One region of the Cellulomonas sp. NPDC089187 genome, then DNA from elsewhere that is predicted to be linked to it. Evidence: predicted binding sites of a transcription regulator. Region 1 holds the regulator's gene; the other holds the start of a gene.
The links. The regulator Rex, encoded in region 1, represses fermentation and respiration genes when NADH is low (regulators of the CRP and FNR family bind a similar motif). The targets are predictions, from matches to a motif close to CTTGTGAANNNNTTCACAAG.
Positions count from the first base shown of each region.

Region 2: pflB (formate C-acetyltransferase) is a predicted target of Rex. The motif match lies at 3,120-3,139, and genes of this name have one in related genera.

Region 1 is NZ_JBFBHI010000003.1:494,564-499,481, forward strand. Features, by position in the region: gene AB0N78_RS10600 (histidine phosphatase family protein) at 1-65, opposite strand, end outside; gene AB0N78_RS10605 (MarR family transcriptional regulator) at 102-572, opposite strand; gene AB0N78_RS10610 (YceI family protein) at 672-1,217, shown strand; gene AB0N78_RS10615 (redox-sensing transcriptional repressor Rex) at 1,339-1,971, opposite strand; gene AB0N78_RS10620 (glutaredoxin family protein) at 1,981-2,253, opposite strand; gene AB0N78_RS10625 (HAD-IB family hydrolase) at 2,289-3,170, shown strand; gene AB0N78_RS10630 (GNAT family N-acetyltransferase) at 3,188-3,763, shown strand; gene AB0N78_RS10635 (LacI family DNA-binding transcriptional regulator) at 3,924-4,918, opposite strand, start outside.
Region 2 is NZ_JBFBHI010000001.1:464,089-469,006, forward strand. Features, by position in the region: gene pflA (pyruvate formate-lyase-activating protein) at 1-717, opposite strand, end outside; gene pflB (formate C-acetyltransferase) at 825-3,092, opposite strand; gene AB0N78_RS02250 (hypothetical protein) at 4,266-4,454, shown strand; gene AB0N78_RS02255 (leucine-rich repeat domain-containing protein) at 4,451-4,918, shown strand, end outside.

The DNA of each region.
Region 1 (4,918 bases):
TAGAGCAGACCCTCCGGGTTGTGCACTTCTCCGTGCCGCATCAGATGGACGGTGGTGGTGACCATGGCGTCAGTCTCGCAAACCGTTCTGGGTGCTCGCGCCTACTCGTCCGCCGCGGACTCGTTCAGCGCGGCTCCGACGGCGGCCATCGCCTCGCCCAGCGCGCGCATCTGCTCGGTCGTCAGCGCGTCGACCAGGTAGGTGCGCACGGAGGTCACATGCGAGGGTGCGGCCGCCACCAGGCGCTGGTGACCGGCGGGGGTCATCGTGCAGTTCACCCCGCGGGCGTCCTGTGCGCAGGGGGTGCGTTCGACCAGTCCGGCGTTCTCCATCCGGCGGATCGTGTGGGTCAGGCGGCTGCGCGAGTGAGCCAGCTCACCGGCCAGCTCGGACATCCGCAGCGTGCGCTCGGGCGCCTCGGACAGCCGCACCAGCACCTCGTACTCGCCCAGCGACAGGCCGGTGTCCCGCTCCAGCTCGTGCCCGAGGACGTCCAGCAGACGCGCGGTGCCGTCGCGATAAGCGCGCCACCAGCCCTGCTCGTCGTCACTGAGCCACTTCACGTCGGTCACCGGACCATCCTCTCGCACGTCCTCTTGCATCCTCGCGTCCACTGTAGTAGAAATCTCAACTATCAGCGATTGACGCTTCAACTAACGAGGATGGACATCATGACCGCTCTGCCCACCGGCCTGGTCGCCGGCACCTGGAACATCGACCCGTCGCACACCGAGGCCTCCTTCACCGTGCGCCACGCCGGCATCTCCAAGGTGCGGGGCACCGTCGCCGTGACCGGTGGCGCGATCACCGTCGGCGAGGACCTCGAGGTCTCCGCCGTCACCGCCACCCTGGACCCGTCCACCATCACCACCGGTGACGCGGGCCGCGACGGCCACCTCAAGAGCGGCGACTTCTTCGATGTGGAGAAGTTCGGCGAGTGGACCTTCACCTCCACCGCGGTCAAGGCGGACGGCGAGGACTACATCGTCACCGGCGACCTGACCATCCACGGCGTGACCAAGTCCGTCGACCTGGCCGTCGAGTTCGGCGGTGCCGCCACCGACCCGTTCGGCAACCAGCGCGCCGGCTTCTCCGCCACCCTGCCGATCTCCCGCAAGGACTTCGACCTGACCTGGAACGCGGCCCTCGAGACCGGCGGCGTGCTGGTCTCCGACAAGGTGAACATCGCGCTCGAGGTCTCCGCCATCAAGGGCTGACCCTTCCCGGGAGTGGGTGCTGGCGAGCCCAGCCGCCGCCGGCACCCACCCCGCACGGACCCGCGAGGGCCCGGCCACGCACATCCCCTGCCGTGGCCGGGCCCTCGCGCTGTCCCAGGCGTCAGCTCTCGGCGCTGAGCCGCCGCGCGTGGAAGGCCACGATCTGCAACTCCGAGCCCAGATCCACCTCGCGCACCTCGACGTCATCGGGCACCCGGACCGTGCGCGGGGCGAAGTTCAAAATGCCGGACACACCGGCAGCGACCAGGCGGTCCGCGGTCTGCTGCGCGGCCGACGCGGGCGTGGCCAGGATCGCGATGGTGGCCTGCCCGTCGGCGACGACCTTCTCCAGCTCCGTCGCATGCCGCACCACGTGACCGGCGACGGTGGTGCCCACCACAGCCGGGTCGGTGTCGACCAACCCGACCAGCTCGAAGCTACGGTCGGCGAACCCGGAGTAGGTGGCCAGCGCGTGCCCGAGGTTACCGATGCCGACGATGACCAGTCGGCGCTCCTCGGTCATCCCGAGCACCTGGGCGATCTGACGGCGCAGACTGTCGACCTCGTACCCCACGCCTCGACGCCCACCGGCACCCAGGTAGGACAGGTCCTTGCGCAGTTGGGCCGGGGACGCTCCCACCAGGTCGGCGAGCTGGTCGGAGGACACCGTGTGTGCCCCCTCCGACGCGAGACCGCCGAGCGAGCGCAGGTATCCCGGCAGTCGGGCGACAGTGGTCGACGGCAGCGGGCGCACGGTCCCAGGTTAGGGCTTCGACGACCGTTGCAGGGCTGCGACGAGCAGATCTGTGTCGATCTGCCAGTACCCGGCCCGCCGACCGTCCACCTCCAGCACCGGCAGCAGCTCCCCGTAGGCCGATCCCGCCGGTCGACCGTCACCGGTCAGGGCATCGGGCAGGTCGACGTCGACCTCGTGCCAGTCGTCACCGCAGACCTCCCGGAGCACGGCACGGGCGGACTCGCACAGGTGGCACCCCTGACGGGTGAAGAGCGTGACGCGACTGTCGGCGGTGGGCACAGGACGAGCCTAGGCCGCATGGCTACAGTGGCCGGGTGCCCGAGCCCACCGAGCCCCGACCCGTCGATGCCACGACGGCCAAGGGGCGAGCATCCGGGCAGGTCGCGGCAGATCTGGCTGCACAGCACGGACCAGACGCCCGGGTCGCGGCGTTCTTTGACGTCGACAACACGATCATCCGGGGCGCGAGCGCGTTCCACCTGGGGGTCGGTCTCTACCGGCGCGGGTTCTTCAAGACCAGCGACATCGTGCGGTTCGCGCTGCACCAGATGCGCTACCTCGCCTTCGGTGAGAACAAGGCGCAGATCGCTGAGGTGCGCGACCGGGCGCTGAGCATCATGCGCGGACGTTCGGTGGCCGAGGTACTCACCATCGCCGAGGACATCTACGACGAGGTGCTCGCCCTGCGGATCTTCCCGGGCACCCAGCGATTGTTGGACCAGCACCTGAGCGCCGGACACCAGGTCTGGCTGGTCACCGCCACCCCGGTCGAGATCGGCGACCTGATCGCCCGTCGGCTGGGGGCCACCGGCGCGCTGGGGACCGTCGCCGAGCACACCGACGGGTTCTACACCGGACGGCTGGTCGGCGACATGATGCACGGCCAGGCCAAGGCTGAGGGCGTCCGGACGCTCGCCGAGCGCGAGGGACTGGATCTGAGCCAGTCCTTCGCCTACGGCGACTCGGCGAATGACGTGCCCGTGCTGTCCGAGGTCGGATTCCCCTGCGCGATCAACCCGGACGCCCGGCTGCGACGGCACGCGGCAGAGGTCGGCTGGCCGATGCGCGAGTTCCGCAACCGTCGGGCCCGGACCCGACGCGGGGTGGACGCGGCGACCGCAGCGGGCTCGATCTGGGCACTGGCGCTGATCGCGCGGACCCTGCGCCGGACCATCCGCAGCCGGTGGGGACGATGACGGACAGGGGTGGTCCAGTGCCGGTCCAGGCCGACTCCCCGGCGACCGGGTCCACGCAGACGATCCGACCGGGCCAGCTGGTCATCCGGCCAGCGCTGACCGCTGAGGCGCACGCGGTGGCAGAGCTCGCGGCCGCCACCTTCCCGCTGGCGTGCCCGCCGGACATGCCGAACGCCGACCAGCAGACCTTCATCGCCGGACATCTCACCGCGGCGCACTTCGCCGAGCATCTGCGCACCCCGGGGCATCTGGTCCTGGTCGCGGAGCACGAGGGGGCGCTGATCGGCTACACACTGACCCTGATCGGCGAGCCGCTGGATCAGGATCTGGGTGCGGTGCCGGGCACCGCCTACCTGTCCAAGTGCTACCTGATACCCGCCGCTCAGGGCACCGGGGTCGCCGGCCGACTGATGACCGCCACCCTGGACGCCGCCCGCGCGAGCGGTGCGCCCGCGGTCGTGCTCGGGGTGAACGGCCAAAATGCGCGCGCCCAGGCGTTCTACCGGCGGCACGGGTTCGAGGTCGCCGGTGAGCGCACCTTCACCGTCGGTGCCCGCACCGAGCGCGACCTGGTCCTGACCCGGACACTCTGACCCCGCGCCCGGTCCGCCTCGCACCGCGCCGAGTTCGGTGGTGCGGTCGCGAGGTCGTCTGCGCCGCAACCGAACTCGGCTCGGATCCACCGAACTCGGCGGTCCGGTGCGGTCCGGCGGTGCGGCTGGGGGCGGGTGGGTCAGGGTGGGTCGGGGTGGGTCAGGCACTAGTGGACTGGCGCGGAACCAGGGCGAAGTCCGTCACCACCTGGCGTGGACCGTCGGGGGCGCTGCCCTCGATCCGTTCCAGCAGGTACCGCACCGCGGTCCGGGCGATCTGCTCCAGACCTGGTGCGACCGAGGTGAGCGTCGGCGCGGAGTAGGACGCCTCCTCGATGTCGTCGAACCCGATCACCAGCACGTCCTCCGGCACCGAGCGGCCACGCAGGCGCAGGGCGTGCATCGCACCGAGGGCCACCGCGTCGTTCAGACCGAAGACGGCATCGAACTCCACCCCGTCGTCCAACAGCCGAGTCATCGCCGCGTCCCCGGTGGAGCGGTGCCAGGCCCCGGCCTCCGCGACCAGACGCTCGTCCACGGGCAGCCCAGCGGCGGTCAGCGCCTCGCGGTAGCCCTGCATGCGCAGCGCCGCAGTGCCGACCTTCTCCCCCGGGTGCGCGCCGATCACCGCAATCCGACGTCGGCCGAGGGACAGCAGGTGCTCGGTGGCGGCGCGGGCGGCAGCGACGTTGTCCATGGTGACGTGGTCGGTGGGCCCGCCGAACACCCGCTCACCGAGCAGCACCATCGGGAAGTCCACATCGAACAGGTCGACGTCCTCCTGCCCGAGCGCCAGCGGGGAGAAGATCAGCCCGTCGGTCAGGTGCCGCACCCGCGAGCCCAGCGCCTCGATCTCCCGCCCGCGATTCGCGTTGGTCTGCTCGATCAGCACCAGGGTGCCGGACTCCTCCGCCACCCGGATGATCGCCTCCGCCAACTCCGCGAAGTACGGCAGCCCCAGCTCGGGCAGGGCCAGACCGATCATGCCGGTCCGACCCTGCCGCAGGCTCCGGGCGGTGATGTTCACCCGGTAGCCGAGCTGGTCGATGGCCTGTTCCACCCGCTGTTTGGTGGCCGGGCGGATGTGCGGGTAGCCGTTGATCACATTGGAGACCGTCTTCACGGACACCTGGGCCAGCTGCGCGACGTCGTGCA
Region 2 (4,918 bases), on a different contig from region 1:
CGTCGACAGGGTGGACACGTAGTCCGCCACCGCCTCGACGTTCTCCTCCGCGTCGGTCAGCCCGGGCACCAGCACGAACCGGACCCAGATCTCGGTGCCGGAGTCGGCCACCCGCCGTCCGAAGTCGAGAGTCGGCTGCAACTCCCGGCCGGTGGTCTTCTTGTAGGTCTCCGGGATGCCGGACTTCACATCCAGCAGCACCAGGTCGATGTCCTCGAGCATGGCGTCCGAGCAGTGCGCGCCCAGGTAGCCCGAGGTGTCGATGGCCGTGTGGATGCCGAGCTCCTTGGCACCGCGCAGGATGTTCGCCACGAATGCGGGCTGCATCAGCGGCTCACCGCCGGAGATGGTCAGCCCCCCGCCGGTCACCTCGAAGACATTCGTGTAGCGGCCGATCCGCTTGAGTAGCTCTTCCGCGGTGATCGGCTCGCCCCGACGCATCTCCATCGTGTCGGGGTTGTGGCAGTACAGGCAGCGCAGCGGGCAGCCGGACAGGAAGGTCGTCATCCGGGTGCCGGGGCCGTCGACCGCGGTCACCAGCTCCCACGAGTGCAGCGACCCGAGCTCACCGGCGCGCATCTGGGCCAGCTTCTCCGAGCGGTCATCAGTGGCGAAGGTGGCCATCCCGGCGGTGCCGGCGCTGGAGCGGGTGTTCGATCCACCGATCACCGGCACGCCCAGGTCGATCACCGGGGCGCCCATCGTCTGCGTGTCCATCTCGGCCCTCCTGACGGGCGGCACTGCTGCGGCTGGTACGGGGTGGATGCAGGTCGGGCCCGCCGGAAGTTCTCTCCCAGCGGGCCCGACCTCGTCATCGACAGGGGTCAGAGCCCGCCGTGGAACGTCCGGGAGAGCACGTCGAGCTGCTGCTCACGCGTCAGTCGGACGAAGTTCACCGCGTAGCCGGAGACCCGGATGGTGAGCTGCGGGTACTTCTCGGGGTGCTCCATGGCGTCCTCAAGGGTGTCCCGGTTCAGCACGTTCACGTTCAGGTGGTACCCGGACTGAACGTTGTAGGCGTCCATCAGGCCGACCAGGTTGGTGATCTGCTCGTCGCGGTCGCGGCCCAGACCCGAGGGAACCACGGTGCTGGTCAGCGAGATGCCGTCCATCGACTCGGAGTACGGCAGCTTGGCCACCGACATCGCCGAGGCGAGCATGCCGTGCGAGTCCCGCCCGTTCATCGGGTTCGCACCCGGGGCGAAGGGCTCACCGGCCCGGCGACCGTCCGGGGTGTTCCCGGTGGCCTTGCCGTAGACGACGTTCGAGGTGATGGTCAGCACCGACTGGGTGTGCAGTGCGTTCCGGTAGGTCTTCTGGCGACGGATCTTCTCCATGAAGGACTTGACCAGGTTGACCGCGATGTCGTCAGCGCGGTCGTCGTCGTTGCCGTACTTGGGGAAGTCGCCCTCCACCACGTAGTCGGTGACCAGACCGTCCTCGTCGCGGACCGGGGTGACCTTGGCGTACTTGATCGCGGACAGCGAGTCGGCGACCACGGACAGACCGGCGATGCCGCAGGCCATGGTCCGCAGGATCTCCTTGTCGTGCAGGGCCATCTCGATGCGCTCGTAGGCGTACTTGTCGTGCATGTAGTGGACGCAGTTCAGCGCGTCGACGTAGGTCTCGGCCAGCCAGTCGAGCAGCACGTCGTACTTCGCGTACACGTCGTCGTAGTCCAGCACGTCACCGGTCACCGGGGCGGTCACCGGGGCGACCTGCTTGCCGGAGACCTCGTCGCGGCCACCGTTGATCGCGTACAGCAGGGCCTTGGCGATGTTCACCCGGGCACCGAAGAACTGCATCTGCTTGCCGACCCGCATCGGAGACACGCAGCAGGCGATCGCCGCGTCGTCGCCCCAGGAGGTGCGGATGAGCTCGTCGGACTCGTACTGGATCGCCGAGGTGTCGATCGAGACCTGCGCGCAGAACCGCTTGAAGCCCTCGGGCAGGCGGTGGCTCCACAGCACGGTCAGGTTCGGCTCCGGTGCCGGGCCGATGTTGTACAGGGTCTGCAGGAAGCGGAAGGACGACTTGGTGACCAGCGGCCGCCCGTCCTCACCGATACCCGCGATGGACTCGGTCACCCAGGTCGGGTCGCCGGAGAACAGCTCGTCGTACTCCGGGGTCCGCAGGAAGCGCACGATCCGCAGCTTGATGACGAAGTCGTCGATCAGCTCCTGCGCGAACTCCTCGGTGATGGTGCCGTTCTCCAGGTCGCGCTGGAGGTACACGTCCAGGAAGGTCGAGGTGCGGCCCAGCGACATCGCGGCGCCGTTCTGCTCCTTCACCGCGGCCAGGTAGCCGAAGTACAGCCACTGGATCGCCTCGCGGGCGGTGGTGGCCGGGCCGGAGATGTCGTAGCCGTAGGAGGCTGCCATCTGCTTCAGCTCGTTGAGCGCCTTGATCTGCTCGGCGTTCTCCTCGCGGTCGCGGATGACGTCCTCGACCGAGCGCTCCATGTCGAGCTCGTGGCGCTCCATGCGCTTGGCCTCGATCAGGGCGTCCACGCCGTACAGGGCGACGCGACGGTAGTCACCGATGATCCGGCCACGGCCGTAGGCGTCCGGCAGACCGGTGATGATGTGCGAGGAGCGCGCGGCGCGCACGTTGGGCGGGTACACGTCGAAGACGCCGTCGTTGTGCGTCTTGCGGTACTCGCTGAAGATCTTGTCGACCTGCGGGTCCACGTCGTAGCCGTAGGTCTGCAGGGACTTGACGACCATCCGCCAGCCACCGTTGGGGATCATGGCGCGCTTGAGCGGGGCATCGGTCTGCAGACCGACGATCAGCTCCTGGTCCTCGGTGATGTAGCCCGGGGCGTGCGAGGTGATGGTCGAGGGAGTGTGGTTGTCGATGTCGTAGACGCCCTTGGCGCGCTCCTCCGGGAACATCCCGGACAGCTTCGACCAGATCCCGGTGGTGCGCTCGGTCGGTCCGGCGAGGAACGACGCGTCGCCGGTGTACGGCGTGTAGTTGCGCTGGATGAAGTCGCGGACGTCGATGCCGTCGCACCAGGGGCCGGTGACGAACCCGTCCCAGGCGCCCGCGGTGGCGTCGGCGCCGGTCTGGGGTACTGCGGTGGTGGCCATGTGAGAGCTCCCTCGCTTGGGTCGGTACTAGTGAACGTATTCACGAGGTCATGGGATGTCTTGGGACCTCTGTCCCGAGCGCGACATACCGCCCTGTGAAGCCGCTCACGCCGACCCGCGCGAGGGACCGATCACCGCACGATCCGCGGCTCCGGGGGCGACGACCCACCGCGCACGACAGGCGCTTGACAACAGGCGCGACGCGCCAACCGGACCCACGGTTCCCGACTGTCGTCCTGCCGCCACTCCCGCCGGAACTGGGGCACGCGCTCCGCCCGGGCCACGAGCGCGGGAAGGAGATCTGCCCTCCCGAAGCAGAGCAGATACTCCACTGGGGCTTCGCCAACCACTCCGGCGCATGCGGCGCGACGGTCCACAAGCCCTCCGCCAGGCGCTGACAGGCACGGCCCGGGTCGCGCAGCAGCTCGACCAACGGTCGGAAGACCTCGTCCATGGTGCGGAGGATGTCGGCCGCCGATGCCGCGCGGTTCGCCTCCCCGATCTCCCAGACGTTGCCCTGGGCGCGCGGGGACAGCAGCCCCAGCGGGCAACCGAGCACAAGCCCTCTGCGCGGGGGCAACCCCGCCGCACGCCGCCAGGAGGCCAGGTCCTTCGAGATGATCGCCACGTTCGGGATGACGGGTACCGACCTGGTCCCGGTCCCTCGCTGGTAGAGCTGGAAGCTGAGCTCGCAGCCGATCCGTCCTCCGCCGGGCCCCATCGGAGCACCCGCTTGCCCACCAGTGTGCTCGACGGCGCAGCGGCGACCAGGAGCGGAATCGTGGCGTCCAGAGACTCGAACGCTGTCACGCCGGGGATGATGTCATAGGCGCAGCGCGTGGCCGATCGCGTCCGCGGTCAGTCCGGCCGCCCAGCCGCACCAGCGCGTCGGGCACCGGGAGCACCCAGCGCGGGTCGACCACCGTCACACCCCGGTCCAGATCCGCCGCCGCCAGCGCCATCGCACCGACGGTTCCCGACCGTCGGCCTACCGCCACTCCCGCCGGAGCAGACCGATCCCGAGCGGGAGCATCGCGCTGGACAGCACTTCCGGTCCGCGGACGACCACCATCACCGGCAAGCTGGTCGCCACCGCGCACAGCACCGACCCGACGATCAGCGTCTGCCTCAGCGACGCCAGGATCCCGGTGAAGGGTAGGGCGGGATGGCGGCGTGAGCGACCACCACGACGAGCTGACCGCCGCACTCTCCGACGTGTTCGGGCTGGACACCTCCACAGTCGGCACCGCGAACGTGCTGGCGGACCGGTCTCCGGGCGAGACGCGGGAGTCGGTGGACACGCCGCATCGACTCAACAGCGACAGCGCGCGACTGACCGGGCAGGAGTGGCCGCGGCCATGAGCACCTTCCTCGACGAACGGATCGCCCGCGCCGTGGCGGAGGCCGGGACTCCATCCGATGTCCGGACTCTGATCGCCGACTACGGACCGGTCACGACGCTGGACGGCATCCAGCCGCTCATCGGACTCGAGACGTTGTCGGTGATCGAGACTGCGGTCGAGGACATCGCACCGGTGGCCGCCCTGCATCGACTCCGCAGCCTCCAGCTGATGGGCAGCCGGGTCGCGGACCTGAGTCCGATCATCGGCCTGCGTCAGCTGGAGGTGCTGTGGCTGGAGCGGACGAACATCCGTGATCTCGCGCCGGTGGCCCACCTCCCGCAGTTGCGCACCCTGCTGATCGAGGACACCGCAGTCGACGACTTGTCACCACTGTCCGGATCGGCCGCCCTGACCGAGCTCCGGGCAGACCGGACCGGTGTCCGCGATCTGACCCCGCTCGCCGGGCTGAGCCGACTGCGCCGT